DNA from 3 places in the Heyndrickxia sp. NPDC080065 genome. Region 3 is predicted to be linked to each of the others. Evidence: riboswitches for the same ligand, from Rfam matches in the RefSeq annotation. Region 3 holds a riboswitch; each other region holds the start of a gene.

Region 1 (5,396 bases), on a different contig from region 3:
CCATCTGTAATTCCTCTTTTCTCCCTTTCTCCTTTTGGCATCGCCGCATGGGACATTGTTGCAGGGTACGATAAAATTGACTCCACCGCTCCCAAGCTGACCGCAAAAACAGGAATTTCCAAATGCTCTACGAAAGCTTTCGTTATTGCTTGATTAGGAAGCTGAAAAGATAAAACAGCTCCAGCACCGGCTGCTTGTCGGAAATGGATTGAATGCCCTGGATGGGTAGTAAACCCTGGGTAAAACACTTCTTCTACAAGTGGATGCTTTTGTAAATAGGTAGCAATTTCTATAGCAGACTGTGAAGATTGCCCGAGCCGAACACTTAATGTTTTCATCCCTCTTAATAGAAGCCAGCAATCGTGGACACCGAGGATTGAACCGAATGCATTTTGTATAAAGCCTAATTGCTTAGCGAGATGGACATCTTTAACCACCGCTAATCCTGCAACGACATCACTATGACCCGATAAAAATTTTGTTGCACTATGCAATACAATATCCGCGCCAAGGTCAAGCGGCCTTTGAAGAAGAGGTGTCATAAATGTATTGTCTACAAAGACTAAACAATCATTTGCTTTTGCCAGCTTCACAATCCCTTCAATGTCCGTGATGGAAAGAAGCGGGTTAGAAGGAGTTTCAACGTATACTACTTTTGTGTTCGGTTTAAAGGATGCTGCCACTTCATGTAAATCAGTCATATTAACGAAAGTGTGCTCGATTTTGAACCTCGATAAAACCTCTGTAATCATCCGATAGGTTCCACCGTAAACATCCTTTGAAATCAAAACATGATCCCCTGCTGAAAGCAGCATAAAAGCAGAAGAGATTGCTGCCATCCCAGACGTAAATGCAAATCCTTTCGCTCCCCCTTCAAGCTCAGCGATTGCATCCTCTAGTACCTGTCTTGTAGGATTGCCGGAACGGCTATAATCAAAAGGGCCAAATGTATCAAATTGATTTTGGTGAAATGTAGAAGAATAATGAATAGGCGGATTAATAGCTCCATTTGCTACATCGATAAACGAAGATTGAGAAATCAGTTTCGTTTCAATGTCAAAATGATCTCTGCTCATCGAATCAATTCCTCCTGTTTAACCGTTGTAAAAGCCTGCTCTAAATCACTTTCTAAATCCTCTACGTGCTCCACTCCAACTGAAAACCGAAGTAATCGATTGCAAACTCCGTTCTTAATTCGAATTTCCTCTGGGATATCTCCATGCGTTTGTGTCGCCGGATACGTGATAAAGCTTTCGACACCCCCTAGACTTTCTGCAAATGTAATGAGATTTAGATTTTGCAGAAATGCTGGGACCCACTCTTCTTTTTCCAAGCGAAATGAAACCATGCCCCCTTTGTTCGGATAAAATACATCGGTCACTTCCGATCTTTCACGTAAAAAGGCGACAAGCTGCTTGGCATTTTCTTGGTGTTTTTCCATTCTTAATGCGAGTGTCTTCAGTCCTCTTATTAAAAGCCAGGAATCAAACGGAGAGAGGACAGCACCTGCTCCATTATGAAATGCGGCAAGACGACCGCATATTTCCTCACCTTTAGCGACAACCAGTCCTGCTAAAACATCATTATGTCCGCCGATATATTTCGTTGCACTATGTATAACAATATCGGCTCCTTGAATGATCGGTTTTTGAAGATAGGGCGTGAGAAATGTATTATCGACAATAAGTAGCAAATGATGTTTCTTTGCAATGGCTGCAACTGCTTCAATATCGGTTTCAATCATTAACGGATTAGTCGGTGTTTCAATGAAAATGGCTTTCGTTCTTTCATTAATTGATTTCTCCAACAGCTCTAGATTATTAACATTAATATAATTAGCTGTGATGCCATAAGCTTTTGAATAGTGTTCAAACAACCGATAGGTCCCGCCATATAAATCATCTGTTGCGATCAATTCGTCATCTTTTTGAAAAAGGGATAGAACAAGCTGTATCGCCGCCATCCCCGAGCTACAGGCATAGCCTTGATCCCCTTCCTCTAATTTCGCAAAGCTCTCCTCTAGAAGAGCACGTGTCGGATTTTTCGTCCGAGAATAATCAAAGCCGGTTGATAACCCAATTCCTTCATGACGGTAAGCAGTTGATAAATAGATCGGCGGATTAACCGTGCCCGTCTCCGTTTCACTTCGATTCCCAACTTGAACAAGTTTTGTTTGAATATGATGGTTTCCCATAAACTTTCCTCCCTTTTATGAAAAGGGGTGAGCGTCGCTAACTTTTTTAGTATTTTCAATCGACGATTAATTCTAACTAAAATAGCATAAATAATTAGTCTAACTTCGCTCTGCTCACACCGCCTTATTAGAAGAATTCTAATTCCTTCATGATAAATGGTAGAGACGATAATCGGCTCTATATTGGTTTTGTACGTACGAATATGGGGAGAAAAAACAACAAAAAAAGGACTCCTATAAGAAGAAGTCCTGTTCAGTCATTAGATTCTCCTTATCGTTCAGGTTTAAAACCTGCTGGAATTAGCACCGTGTCATAAAAAATGACTGGTTGCTGAGGCGTCATAGGGCCAGTCCCTCAACCTCTCTAGATAAGATTTTGATTATTTAATTATCCCGAAATATTTTAGCTTAATGAATAATTTACAATAATTAGCTAAAATAATCAAGATAAATTTATTTTAGAAATTTTATGCGGCAGCAAAAATGCAATCACTCCAATTAATGTAGCAAAGAAACAGACGATCATTCCGATCATATATCCTAGTCCAGTCATAAACATGTCCTCACCCGGATACGATGGTTTGATGGTAGAATTTTTATAAGCTAAATAGATGAATAGTCCGATATATATGGATTGACCGACTATTACCGCATGTAGCCTTTTTAATAAAGGCTTCCTAAAGCTTTCTTTTATAAATACCCATGCAATCACACTTACAACCGGTGATATTACAATAAAAAAAGGTGTTGAAAACGGGATGAAAAAAACACCTAAAATAGTCAAACCTATTAATATAATGTTTATTACTAATATCGAGCCTCCTGCAGTCCATGCATTTTTAAAATCAAATCTTGTTTTAAGATTTTGTCGGATAAATATTAAACTAAAAAACGCTAAAAATAGTGCAATACATCCCAACATGGTTAACGACATATTTTCCCCCTCCTAATATACATAGAAATTCTATGTAGTATTTTAAAAAATTAGAGACCATTTACGATCCCAAATTTATAAGCTACTTTACTAATCGGATAGAAACATAAAGTGGACAAAACACAAAAGAAAAGAAACATCGGATTTAATAAAGGTGAGAAAAAGCCTTCTGGATAAAATTCAAAAAGAACCGCTACCATTAAAGCTACATTAGGAATTAAAGCGACTATTAACGTTTTACGTACAAGCCTTTTCCCCTTTGGTCCATATTGTTTACCGATAAAATATCCTATGTAAAACCAGTAAAGTAAATAAAGCAGAAGAATGTACTCAGACATATGGACCAAGAAAGTCCAGACATTGCTCAATATCGGAAATAACGATGCTTGATTGCTGATTGCTATGAAAAAACCGCCAATAAAAAAACACCAGTTTATTAGAATAAAATGTATTGGGGTATTCTGTTTTGAATTGGATGTTGTACAAAAACCCTTTCCTAATTCTATAGGATCCCCCATGGAATCGAGTACCTCTTCAAGCGCTTGTTTCTCACTAACCCCTAATAGCATTCTTTCCTTTACTCCCTCTTCAATATGCGAAGAGATTTCATTACAAATTCCAACTGCATCAGGATGATTGTCTAAAGCTACTTTTACATTATCTATATATTCAACCTTTAACTTTAACATTATGAATCTCCCAACACCTTGGACATCACACTGACAAAACTGTTCCATTCCTTTGACTTATGAAGTAAAACCTCTTTTCCATCCTTTGTAATACGGTAATATTTTCGAGCTGGCCCCTTTTCCTGCTCCTGCCAATAGGAATCAATATATCCCTTTTCCTCTAACTTTTTCAATGCAGGATATAATGTCCCTTCTTTTACATGAAGTGCTTCATCACTTCTTCTTTCCATTTCCTTCGCTAATTGGTAACCGTACATGTCTCGTTCATCTAATAAATGCAATAAAAGCAGCGAAGTACTTCCCTTCACAAGTTCCCGATTAAACAAAATATATCACCTACCTAGAAATAAGATGTATAGATTGTTTTTAACATATTAAGGAAACAAAAGCAATAAAAAAATCAATCTACAAATCTTCCCCATTATATTTTAATATTGCTGTGGTATCTTCAGGATAGATATTTCTTATAGCTTCAATAATTTCTTCTTTTCTAGTATTTACTTCTGGTTCAACTACTATATCTTCAAGATCATAAGGTCCTATTCGCCAATGACCAATAACTGCTCCCTTAAATTCTCCATCAATTAACAAATACTGTAATACTTCATAACCCTTATATTTTTCCTTAAGTGCTGACATATTCGCTCGCACTAAAAAATCGGATTTATCCAACATAAATACCGAACGAAAATCAGTTAATTGTTTATATTCTTTTACATCTTCACTTCGCATATAGCCTTTACCGAGATCTTTAATATCAACAAGCGCAATTTTTTCTTCTTCTTGTAATACTGTTATTACAGACCTTATTACTTTAATACTTAAGCTTGACCAGCTCTTAATTTGTTCTTCGGAAGCGAATACCATTCCATTTAAAAAATTTAAGATCACGTTTTTGAGAGAATCTATAAATTCCTCATCACTTACATTTATTTCAAACCATTCAGTAGCAAAATCGAACCATCCTGTATCCCAGTCTGTATCAACCTGGTCTTCATATACTAAAAAGGCTTCTTGTAGACTTTGTAAAGCCTTTGTAATTTCCGAGCTTGTATATGGAAGTTCTCCTTTCAGCTGTTCTTTCGATATTCCTCCGGTTTTCTTAATTAAACCGATAATCTCTTCATGAATGGGCTTAATCGTTTTTAGCGTTTTTCGGAATACTGTAGCATACAGTTTCAAATCTTCTTGGAGTACATATCCAACACGTCCTCCAATAAATCGACCTTTTACCATTCGATGTTTCTCTCTTAATCTACTTGATAGTAAAAAATCATCGATGTTTGTTCGATGTACTAATCTTGGAGGATCGCCTGGCCGTGTAAAATGAACAGGTGCAACGGGCTGTAACAGCCTAAATAGTTCAATATATTCTGTATGTCTATTTTCAATATCAATGGGATCGAGTAAACTTTGTCTCTTCATTCGTTCATATAAAATGATCTCTTTACTGAGCATGCTAGTATTTCTCCTCTTAAAGTATTAGTTAATAATTATTTCTTGCAGCTTTACTAAAAATCCTTTATATCCTTTTTATAAAAACAAAGTATAAATAAAAAATGATAGAGGGCAGCCCGAG
Region 2 (5,396 bases), on a different contig from region 3:
GAAACCAGCCCCATAAAATAACCGTTAATTTCTTTTTCCAAAACCTACAAATGATAGACTCAAACCAATTAATATGATTATGTAAGCAAACTCTCCTAAGTTTAAACTATCATCTACAACAATGATTCCTCCAACTAAAATTAAGTTTAAACCGAGCAACATAAATTTTACCCCTGCTATATTACTTTTCCTCAAAATCCCAAAAATCACCAAACTTACCATTAACACAAAAAACATTCCAACTAACAAAGACATCTTGATCTCTCCTTATATCCTTCTTTAGTTGGTATATTCTATAAATTAATGATAATTCCTTTTTCAAATAAGATTGAACCGTTTAAGTGACTTGCTGCTGCATGTTTCTATACCGCTCCTAACATTCACCAATAAATTTATTGATAGAATAAAAGAACCTAAAAATATTCTCAATTTTTTTCCTCATGTTGCTTCCTTTATAAGAGAAATGAACAAAACAACAGACTAAAATAAATTAAAAGGAGCTTCCTAAAAGCCTTTTTGGCAATTTGGAAGCTCTTTTTTCTAATAATTTCTTTGGTCCTTATCAAATTTTTCTCAGGAACATATATTCTTTAGGTTCTTCTTGTAAATTTAAGGTAGAATAGCGAATGATCTTACTGGAAAGCCAGATGCCTTTTCTGGTTTTGGAACAATGTTAAATATGACCGCTCCTTTTGCCGGAAGCTGATCCAAATTTGTTAAAAGCTCAACTTGATATGTATCCTGCTCAAGTACATAGTATTCTGCTAACAGTGCTCCATTTTTTTGAAAGTCAATACTTGAATCAGTATCAAAGGTTTCATGACCGACCGCTTTAATTTTTCTTTCCTCAAATAAAAATTTCAATGAATCAACTGACCAACCTGGTGCATGATTATTCCCATCTTCATCTTTGTTATTAAATTCTTCTAGATTAGGCCATCGTTTACTCCAATCAGTTCGAAGAGCGACAAATGACCCTTCCTCGATTTTTCCATGATCTTCTTCAAATTTCAAAATATCGTCCACGGTTAAGGTGAAATCATGGTTTTCTGCGGCTTCCTTCGATTTATCAATTACAACAAGAGGCAAAATTAATTCCTTTAACTCTAATTCATCCAAATATCTCTTATTGCGGACAAAATGTATCGGTGCATCCAGATGTGTTCCATACTGCCCCGCAAATGTAAAACTTTGTGCAAGAAATCCATCATTATGATCAAATAATGTTTTAAAATCAGCTGAATCAAAAGCAGAAAAGTGCGGAGAATCAGGTCCAAAAGTATGGGTTAAATCAACCCAATGTTTTTCTTTCAATAGATTAATAGCTTTGATTAATTCACTTGCCATAATAAATTCCTCCTAATTTAAATAATAAAAACCTCTTCTTGAAAATAAGAAGAGGTTTTAGATTTACAATTAATACTCCTCTTATCTTCAAGCTATACGCTTCTGGAATTAGCACAGTACTTAAAAGCCTGTTGCTGAGGTATCAATGGGCCAGTCCCTCCACCTCTCTGGATAAGAAAATTACTCATATTTAATTATTTACAACTTTACATATGTCTAAGTTGAAAGTCAATTATAAATTTAAAAAATTAAAAATTATCTTAGTTAGAAATAACCATTTTCTCAAAATATATGACTAGCATATTTTTGAACATTATAAACATTTATCTTTAACACGGAAAAAGTTCTTATTACTCTAATCTATATTTTGGTCGTGATAAAAAACGTTACTGGGCAATCAACTGCAGCCCCTCTGTTAAGTCTTGATGGTATATCCAAGCGTTTTGTTCACGTGTTGTGGCACCTATCCAAATAAAATCCGGATTTGGCCCGTTTGCTCCATTGAATGTAACAATAAGATGTTTATATTTTTTAACATGATTAGATGCTATTTCTTCAAAAAATGATAATTGGGGGTTTAGTCTGCCGTTACCCCCCGTATATTCACTTCGGTATTCACTATATTCTGGTAAATCGTCATGGTGTTTTACTTGACTAAATGTAATTATGATATCTCTGTCTTCCAACACTAGTAAAACATATTCATAGGACAAGCCCGCATTTCGTACTTCAGCAATAATATTAAGTTCTGGATGTTGGTTCGCATGATGGTATATGGAGTCAAAAACATAGGAGGCACGCTGGCGGGAGATGAAATTTTTCTCTGTCAAGATTTCAGGTTTTCCTACCCTTTCCCTATAAAAGCGCGAAAGGCCTAGTTTAATACCCTTAATTATTATAAGCTTTTCTTGATCGCTAAGGTAAAATTCATGATGTAAATGATTCATTTCAATCACCATCCTCCATGATAATTCAAAACCTATATCTCAATAAGCTAACAACCCTCGAAAAAAACACAATCACAATTAATAAAATCAATTAATAAAATCTAGTCCTAATTAATCGTCTTATTCATTTTTATTTCAAACTCAGGTTTAGTTACAAATTCCATATATTTTATATCATTTTTAAAGTCCAAGTATGCTTTAAAACGTGTTTGAATAGCTGGTGTAGTAACTAATTCAAGAACTTTGTCCCTTGGTACCCACTCACTTTCTGATGTTTCTTCTGAAATACTTAGCTCTCCACCTACAGGCCTGCAAACAAAATCTAAAATTAATTTTGTAGGAACATCAGTTACACCGTCATACCATTTATGTATACCAGTATTAGAATAAACTCCAATTAATTGAGATACAGCTGTATCTATCCCACTTTCTTCTTTTACTTCTCTAATTAATGCATCCATTAGATTCTCCCCAACTTCCACTTGCCCACCTGGAAAAACCCAGCCACCATTATGTGTTTTTACTAAAAGTATTTCCCCCTTCATTATTTTCAACAATACCACTCACTGCTAATATATGTGTAGGCCAACTCATGTAATTGCCTCCTCCTGTATACCTTTTTAAATTCCTTTATTATGTATTCTTTTTCCTACTTTCACTAACCTGACTTTTCTATAAGACAAAAAATTCATTGTTAAAAGAATGTCCCCAGTAATTTATTTAGAACCACTATTTGAAATAGGATTAATAATATTCAATCACCTATTTTAACAACATTTGAGAGATCTCCTTTACCCAGTTGTGTTGATGTTGCCAACAATCCCACACATCATAAAATATTCTGAAGGTAACAAAAGTCAATTCTTCAAAGGAAATATTTTTACATTTTTCAAGATACCATTTAACTAAGTAATAGCCTAATGAATATCCTCCCCAAAAGGGTAATCCTTGTTCATCGTTTCCGAACATAAATAAATCAGTTGGACTTCCTTTATTTTTTTTGGTGTAATAACCAAATTTAAGTTTTGTATTCTACTGTATATATTCTCCTATACAACAATAAGTCCTGTTTTTATTAAAAAATAATCATGGTTAAACTACCCTGTCTTTTAGTAGAACAAGCAATAAATATCTTATCCCATATAATTAATGAATTTTACATAAAAAAATGTAAGTATTTAATTTGTAGTTATCTTGAATTTGACATATTTCAGTTCACCTTATAATACTATTATCGTAAATTATAATTGAAACGAATCCAGGGAGAGAAAAATATGGCAATAAGACCCTCGTTGTTACAAAGAGGAGATACGATTGGATTGGTTACACCTGGCAGCTCTCTAGAACCAAATGTTATAAATGCCAGAGTACAAGTGTTAAGAGATATGGGCTTTACTGTCGTTTTTGGCAGTCACGTTTATTCTCATAATGGCATCATAGCTGCCACACCTCAACAAAGAGCAGAGGATATAATGAATATGTTTAGAGATCCGAGTGTCAAAATGATCCTTTCAACCCGGGGAGGAACCGGGGTTCAAACCATTCTTCCTTATTTAGATTTTGGTGTTATAAACAATAGCCCTAAAATTATATCCGGTTATAGTGATACCTCGGTATTATTAAATAGTTTGTATCTGTATAGTAATTTAATTACGTTCCACAGCTTAATGCTTATTGACTTTCGGTCGGAAACTCCTGCTTATAATTATGACCAATTTTTCAAAGCAACTTCTACGCTTGCTTCTTCCAGGATCATCGAAAATCCACCGGACATTCCCCTGATAAGTTTAGTACCTGGTAATGTTACAGGTCCAATCGTCGGTGGAAATATGACTTCGTTAGTGAATACACTTGGCACACCATATGAAATAAATACAAAAGGAAAAATACTGTTTTTAGAAGAAACCCACACTCCTGCTACGTTGATTTTTAGGTATCTTACTCAATTCTTGATGGCAGGTAAATTTCAAGATTGTCTTGGGATTATCATGGGGGATTGTACAAATTGCCCAGTATCTTATAATACATCCTATGCAGATTTAATTAATAATTTGTTAGTCCCCTTAGGAAAACCACTGATCATCAACCTTGCTACAGGACATGGTTATTATAAAGCCGCTATTCCAATAGGTGCTAATGTTAATCTCAATTCGACAGATACTGTATTGACTGTTCTGGAACCTACTGTTTCTTAGCGAAATATAAATAGATTAGAAATGCTATTAACATTCCTAATCCAAATTTAAAGTGCATGCCTTGTTCCGAATGAATAAGAAGTGTATCTTTGTCTGTTAAGCGTTATACAGCTTAATCTAACATCGTTGAAACAAGTGAATAAGTTGATCTTAAACCGATTGTGTAGATAATAAACTTTCTCATTTACTTGAGCATGCTTAACTTTATTTTACAAAATCTGATCTAAATAGATTATTATTAAGTAACAATACTCATTAAAACTTTTCAATTGAAATATCTGTATTAATTGCCATTGCGGCTTGTATTCCAGTTGCTTCAGAAAGAACGATCTCAGTTGGTGCAGGCTGTGCAGCATCACCTGCTGCATAAACATTTTTTTCTGATGTTCTCCCAAAATGATCAACAACAATTAATCCATGTTCATCAAGATCACATGAAAATCCTTGACCAATTACGTTTGTTGTGTATGATGATGGTGTTATAAAACCTGCTTGCCTATCTACTTCTAACCCATTTTGAAAGACAATACTACTCAACACTCCATTATGACCCTTAATTTCCTTAATCTTTTCAGTAATCACATTGATTCCTTTATTTTCTAATTCCTGTTTTTCATTTTCTTTCATTTCATTACCATTTGTTGCAACGATCAGATCATTTGATAAGTTGTGAATTATTTTAGCAGTATGGGCAACTTCAGTTGTTTCATTAAAATAAATTAACTTTTTACCTTTTAATTCCCAACCGTAACAATATGGTGAAGTAAAAATACTTTTATTATAATACAAATCAATATTAGGAATATCAGACTGTATTTCGGTCCCTTCAGTCAGAAGGATTTTTTCAGCAAGAAAGCTACCATCATCAGTATAAATTTTAAATAGCTTATTGTCTGATTGTTTAATT
Region 3 (5,396 bases):
AATGTTAATTGTTGATGGAAAAATTGCTACGGTCGGAACGGCAAATATTGATAATCGAAGTTTCCGATTGAATTTTGAAGTCAATGCATTTTTGTACAGCCATCATCTTTCAAAAAAGCTTGAAACTATTTATAAAGATGATATGAAAAAATCAAGGGAGCTTACTTTAGAAGCCTATCTTCACCGACCAAGAAGAATTCGGTTTAAAGAGTCAATTTCAAGATTATTATCTCCAATTCTATAAGCTGCACAAAGGCAGGAGTTCAAAACTCCTGCTTATTTTATTATGAAAAGCGACAATATTTTCAAGAACGGCTTTGACATTTTTATTCGTTAGACGTACAATTTATAATATTTTTACAATATTAATTATTGAGGTGTGCATAATGGGCCAATCATTTGAAACGAAAATCGTACATAATTCTTTAAAACAAACCGAGAATATTCGCAGCAAATCAACACCAATCTATCAAACCTCAGCTTTTACCTTTAGTTCATTAGAAGAGCTGGAAGGCTTTTACCATGGTGAATCACCATATCTTTATACTCGAACAGGTAATCCAAACACAGATGAGCTAGGTCAAGCAGTTGCAAATTTAGAAGGTGCTCCAGCAGGAGTAGCAACCTCCTCAGGTATTTCCGCTATTCTTGCTGGTATTCTATCTGTTGCTTCAACTGGTGATCATATCGTCGCGGCAGAAGATATCTACGGCGGCAGCCATCATCTTTTAAAACAAGAATTAAATGAACTTGGGATCGAAACAACCTTTGTTTCGTTTGGAGATGTAAACGAAGTTCGCAGTGCTATTCAAGCTAACACAAAGCTGTTATATTCTGAAACGGTTACGAACCCCTTTTTACGTGTTGAAAATATAAAGGCGCTTGTTCAACTAGGGAAAAAATATAATTTGTATACAATGGTGGACAACACTTTTGCTACTCCATATTTGCTAAATCCCTATCTAGAGGGCGTTCATTTAGTTGCTCATAGTGCAACGAAGTATTTAGGTGGTCATAGTGATGTAACTGCAGGTGTTGTGGTTGGAAATGAAGAGTTAATCATGAAAGCGCGCCAAAAGGTAGTGAATCTTGGCTGTAATTTAAGCTCATTTGAAGCGTGGCTGACATGTAGAGGAATCAAAACAATGGCTCTAAGAATGGAACGTCAAGCATACAATGCCCAGCAGTTGGCGGAGTCTCTCTCGAAAAATTCTCACGTGAAAAAAGTTTATTACCCTACTAATCTATCTACTAAGGGGAATGGAGCAATCGTAACGATAGAATTAAGTGAATCATGTGATATACATCGATTCTTTTCATCTCTAGGGTGGGTAACAATTGTACCTACATTAGCCGGAGTTGAGACGACTGTCTCTTACCCATTAGGTACATCCCATCGTGCCTTATCATTAGAAGAACAGCAAAAAATAGGAATCAATAAACAAGTTGTTCGCATATCAATAGGAATTGAGGAAGCGGAGGATATTATTAAGCAATTTGAAGAAGCGATCCAACTATCTATATTCTAAATTATTTACGAAACATAGCCTTTTCGCACGAAACATTGTCCCAACTGCACGAAATTTGGTCGGAACCGCACAAAATTTAATCCAAACTGCGCGAATATCCCTCCGAACCGCACGGAATAGGACTAATTACCTATAGAAAGCGAGGATCTTTTTCAAAAAATGATCATCAATAAAAATCTTTTTAAAAAAAAGATTGACGAAACATTTGCAACTCTTCTATAATGCAATACAAGAGCAATTTGAAATTTTCAAAATAATAATCGTGTATACTCTTATCGAGAGCGGCGGAGGGACTAGGCCCTTTGATGCCCGGCAACCTTCAAGCAATTTGCTTGAAAAGGTGCTAATTCCTACAGATCAACTATGATCTGAAAGATAAGGGGAGGAACTTGAATGTTAAGCCCTCTTCTTATGAAGAGGGTTTTTTGCTTCCCCTCAAACCCATTTCAATAATCTTCATCTATGTTTACATCATCAACGATACAAAACCATTATTAGGAGGAATATAAAATGACAAAGGAACAATTACAACCGGAAACATTATTATTACATGGAGGACAACAACCAGATCCAACAACAGGATCCCGTACGGTTCCAATTTATAAAACAACGTCCTACGTTTTTAAAGATACGGATCATGCCCAAGGATTATTTGCTCTTGAACAACAAGGATATATTTATTCACGAATTGGAAACCCAACAGTTGACGTTTTTGAACAGCGAATTGCCCTTTTAGAAGGTGGGACAGCTGCAGTTGCATTGTCATCGGGAATGGCGGCCATTGCTTTTTCAATCTTAAATCTTGCTGGTGCAGGGGATGAAATTGTTGCAGCTGGAAACTTGTATGGTGGTACTTTTAATCTATTTGCAAATACACTCCCGAAATATGGAATCACTGTAAAGTTTGTCGATGCAACAGACCCTGAAAATTTTAGAGCAGCGATAACACCAAAGACAAAGGCACTATTTGCAGAAATTATCGGTAATCCGAGCCTTCATGTTTTAGATATAGAAGCGGTTGCAGATGTTGCTCATGGAAACGGAATCCCACTTATTGTCGATAACACATTCGGTACACCTTATTTATCTAATCCAATTAAATGGGGAGCAGATGTCGTTGTTCATTCAGCAACTAAATGGATTGGTGGTCATGGAACCACAATAGGTGGCGTGGTAGTCGATGGTGGCAAGTTTGATTGGAATAGCGATAAATTTCCAGATTTTAAGGAACCAGATTTAAGCTACCATGGAATCCGTTACGGAGTGGATGTCCCACAAGCCTCATTTGCAACAAAATTACGTGTTCAAATATTGCGAGATTTCGGTGCTAGCATAAGCCCTGAAAGTGCTTTTTCATTGCTGCAAGGATTGGAAACATTGCATTTACGGGTTCCAAAGCACAATGAAAATGCATTAGAAGTAGCAAGGTTTTTACAAAACCACCTAGCTGTTGCATGGGTAAATTATACAGGATTAGAAGAACATCCTTCTCATGAGCTTGCCAAAAAATACTTAAAAGGAGGATTCGGTTCAATTGTGAATTTTGGTATAAAAGGTGGAAGGGAAGTAGGAAGAAAAGTAATCGACAGTATTCAGCTATGGTCACACGTAGCCAATGTCGGGGATGCGAAATCACTAATTATACACCCAGCTTCGACTACACATCAGCAATTAAGTGCAGATGAACTTAAATTATCAGGAGTTACGGAAGAGCTAATACGCTTATCAGTTGGACTTGAAGCAGTTGAAGATATCAAGGCAGATCTTGATCAAGCAATTCTAAAAGCAACAAGCATAACGGTTTAATTTGGTCGGTGATAGGATCTAAACAGGTCCTGTCACCTATAGTGTAGGAGGATATAGGAATGACAGTGATTAAGGCAGCTTTATTAGGTTTTGGAACAGTGGGGGAGGGCGTTTATACTGCTATCCAAACCCATCAAACCCACCTAAGATGTATTTTAGGTGCAGAGGTTGAAATCGCAGCAATATTAATTCGTGATTCAGAAAAAGAACGCAAAATTGATGCGGATATTCTAGTGACAACCAATTTTGAGGATATTTTAAACATACCAGACCTTCATGTTATTTTTGAAGCAATTGTCGGAGAAGAACCGGGATATACGTATTTACAGCAAGCAATAGATAGAGGTTTGCATGTTATTACAGCAAACAAAGTGATGTTTGCAAAATATGGTGAATATTTGATCCATAGATCCAGGCAGAAAGGCGTAAAAATTGGCTTTGAAGCGACAACTGCAGGGGGAGTTCCGATCATTCGAACCATTCAACAGTTATTACAGGTTAATCAGATTACAAAAATCCAGGGAATTCTTAATGGTACCTCTAACTTTATTTTAACCGAAATGAGGAAACGAAAGCTTTCATTTGATGAAGCACTAGAACTGGCACAGCAAAAAGGATACGCAGAGGCCGATCCGACGAATGACATAAATGGAAAGGATGCATTCTGTAAACTGATGATATTGAGTCAATTAATATTTGGAGAGCAGCCTAATTGGTCTGAAGTAGGCATAGATGGGATTACCTCGATAACTCAGGAGCAGATTGAGCATACGGAGAGCCTTGGTCAAAGGTATAAACATATTGCACAAATCTCAAAAATAGGAAACTCTATCCATGCCACAGTTAAGCCAATTGTTGTTAACTCAGATCATTCCCTTTACTCCATTGAAGGGGTAGAAAATGCCATTTCAATTGAAGCAAGTCTGGTAGGAAAAATCACCCTTCAAGGACCTGGTGCAGGAAAACTTCCAACAGCAAGTGCAATGATTGAAGATTTTGTTGATATTTTTCAAAAAGAACCGATACATGAAAGAAAATTAGAATATCAAGTACAAGGCCTCTAACATGATGTTGGGGGTCTTTTAATTTTTTCTTAGGGAATAATGAACATTTTTGAATCTTAACAAGTCTATTTATTTGTATTAATTAAATAGCTGTTATTTAAGTGATATTGGTTCAAAATAACTAAAAGATAATAAAAAATACTCGTTCTTAAGTTCAGAAAGAATAGTATTTCTTATCTCTCAAGCGCAAACAGCGAGTTCTCGAAGTATTTTTCAAAGGCAAGAGACTATTTAAAGCATCGTGCGCTTTTCGTGATTGTCAGGGAGTGAAGGAATGGATATAGAACTGACTAAATTAATACGAGAGGCTAAGAAGGGGAGTCAAGAAGCCTTTACCAAGCTTGTCTCGAAATACAAAGCTCAGGTATTCCGTCATGCATATGCCATGGTGAATGACCGAATGGAAGCAGAGGATATTGCCCAAGAAGCATTTGTTAAAGCCTATTTATCACTATCCAAATTAGATAATGAATACGCCTTTGTTTCTTGGCTAACGAGGATTGTGTCTAATCTATGCTACGATAAATTGAAAAAAAATCAAAAACTTAAGGAATTAACAATCGAAACTGATATAAAAATCATGACTAATACGACAGATATCGATCGAAGTCAATTACGACTTGAGTTAAAGGAAGCTTTAAAAAAGCTCTCAATCGATCATCGTACAGCACTTGTTCTACGAGATGTCCAAGGTTTTTCTTATGAAGAAATATCCGGAATTCTCAACATTCCAATCGGAACCGTTAAATCACGCATTAATTCAGCAAGATTGGCGTTAAAAAAAGATCTATCAAGGGGTGATCAAAATGAGTGAACATGTTAGTGATCTTCTCTCCGCTTATATAGATGAAGAATTAAGTGAAGAAGAAAGCATGAAGGTGAAGAGTCATGTTACCAATTGCCATCTTTGCAGTGATGAGTTACATAACCTGATAGAGCTGAAAAATGAGATTTCCATGCTATATGATACGATACCTATTCCTGATAAACATTTTGA

Evidence for each region. Region 3 has a riboswitch for S-adenosylmethionine ahead of ACQKP0_RS20700 (O-acetylhomoserine aminocarboxypropyltransferase/cysteine synthase family protein). Riboswitches for the same ligand answer to the same signal wherever they lie in the genome.
Region 1: it holds a riboswitch for S-adenosylmethionine, as region 3 does, so the genes downstream of both, ACQKP0_RS02815 (methionine biosynthesis PLP-dependent protein) here and ACQKP0_RS20700 (O-acetylhomoserine aminocarboxypropyltransferase/cysteine synthase family protein) in region 3, are expected to answer to the same signal.
Region 2: it holds a riboswitch for S-adenosylmethionine, as region 3 does, so the genes downstream of both, ACQKP0_RS14210 (cyclase family protein) here and ACQKP0_RS20700 (O-acetylhomoserine aminocarboxypropyltransferase/cysteine synthase family protein) in region 3, are expected to answer to the same signal.

What each region holds. Positions count from the first base shown of each region.
Region 1 is NZ_JBNNWS010000002.1:136,233-141,628, forward strand. Features, by position in the region: gene metC (cystathionine beta-lyase) at 1-1,076, opposite strand, end outside; gene ACQKP0_RS02815 (methionine biosynthesis PLP-dependent protein) at 1,073-2,194, opposite strand; SAM riboswitch class I at 2,463-2,569, opposite strand; gene ACQKP0_RS02820 (hypothetical protein) at 2,637-3,128, opposite strand; gene ACQKP0_RS02825 (permease prefix domain 1-containing protein) at 3,179-3,817, opposite strand; gene ACQKP0_RS02830 (PadR family transcriptional regulator) at 3,817-4,143, opposite strand; gene ACQKP0_RS02835 (hypothetical protein) at 4,223-5,275, opposite strand.
Region 2 is NZ_JBNNWS010000010.1:198,552-203,947, reverse strand. Features, by position in the region: gene ACQKP0_RS14215 (hypothetical protein) at 25-255, opposite strand; gene ACQKP0_RS14210 (cyclase family protein) at 610-1,347, opposite strand; SAM riboswitch class I at 1,426-1,525, opposite strand; gene ACQKP0_RS14205 (hypothetical protein) at 1,734-2,294, opposite strand; gene ACQKP0_RS14200 (NUDIX hydrolase) at 2,402-2,839, opposite strand; gene ACQKP0_RS14195 (DUF2268 domain-containing putative Zn-dependent protease) at 3,057-3,263, opposite strand; gene ACQKP0_RS14190 (S66 peptidase family protein) at 3,569-4,489, shown strand; gene ACQKP0_RS14185 (NAD(P)/FAD-dependent oxidoreductase) at 4,745-5,396, opposite strand, start outside.
Region 3 is NZ_JBNNWS010000019.1:50,639-56,034, forward strand. Features, by position in the region: gene cls (cardiolipin synthase) at 1-244, shown strand, start outside; gene ACQKP0_RS20695 (trans-sulfuration enzyme family protein) at 387-1,529, shown strand; SAM riboswitch class I at 1,799-1,911, shown strand; gene ACQKP0_RS20700 (O-acetylhomoserine aminocarboxypropyltransferase/cysteine synthase family protein) at 2,040-3,335, shown strand; gene ACQKP0_RS20705 (homoserine dehydrogenase) at 3,395-4,399, shown strand; gene ACQKP0_RS20710 (RNA polymerase sigma factor) at 4,674-5,213, shown strand; gene ACQKP0_RS20715 (anti-sigma factor family protein) at 5,206-5,396, shown strand, end outside.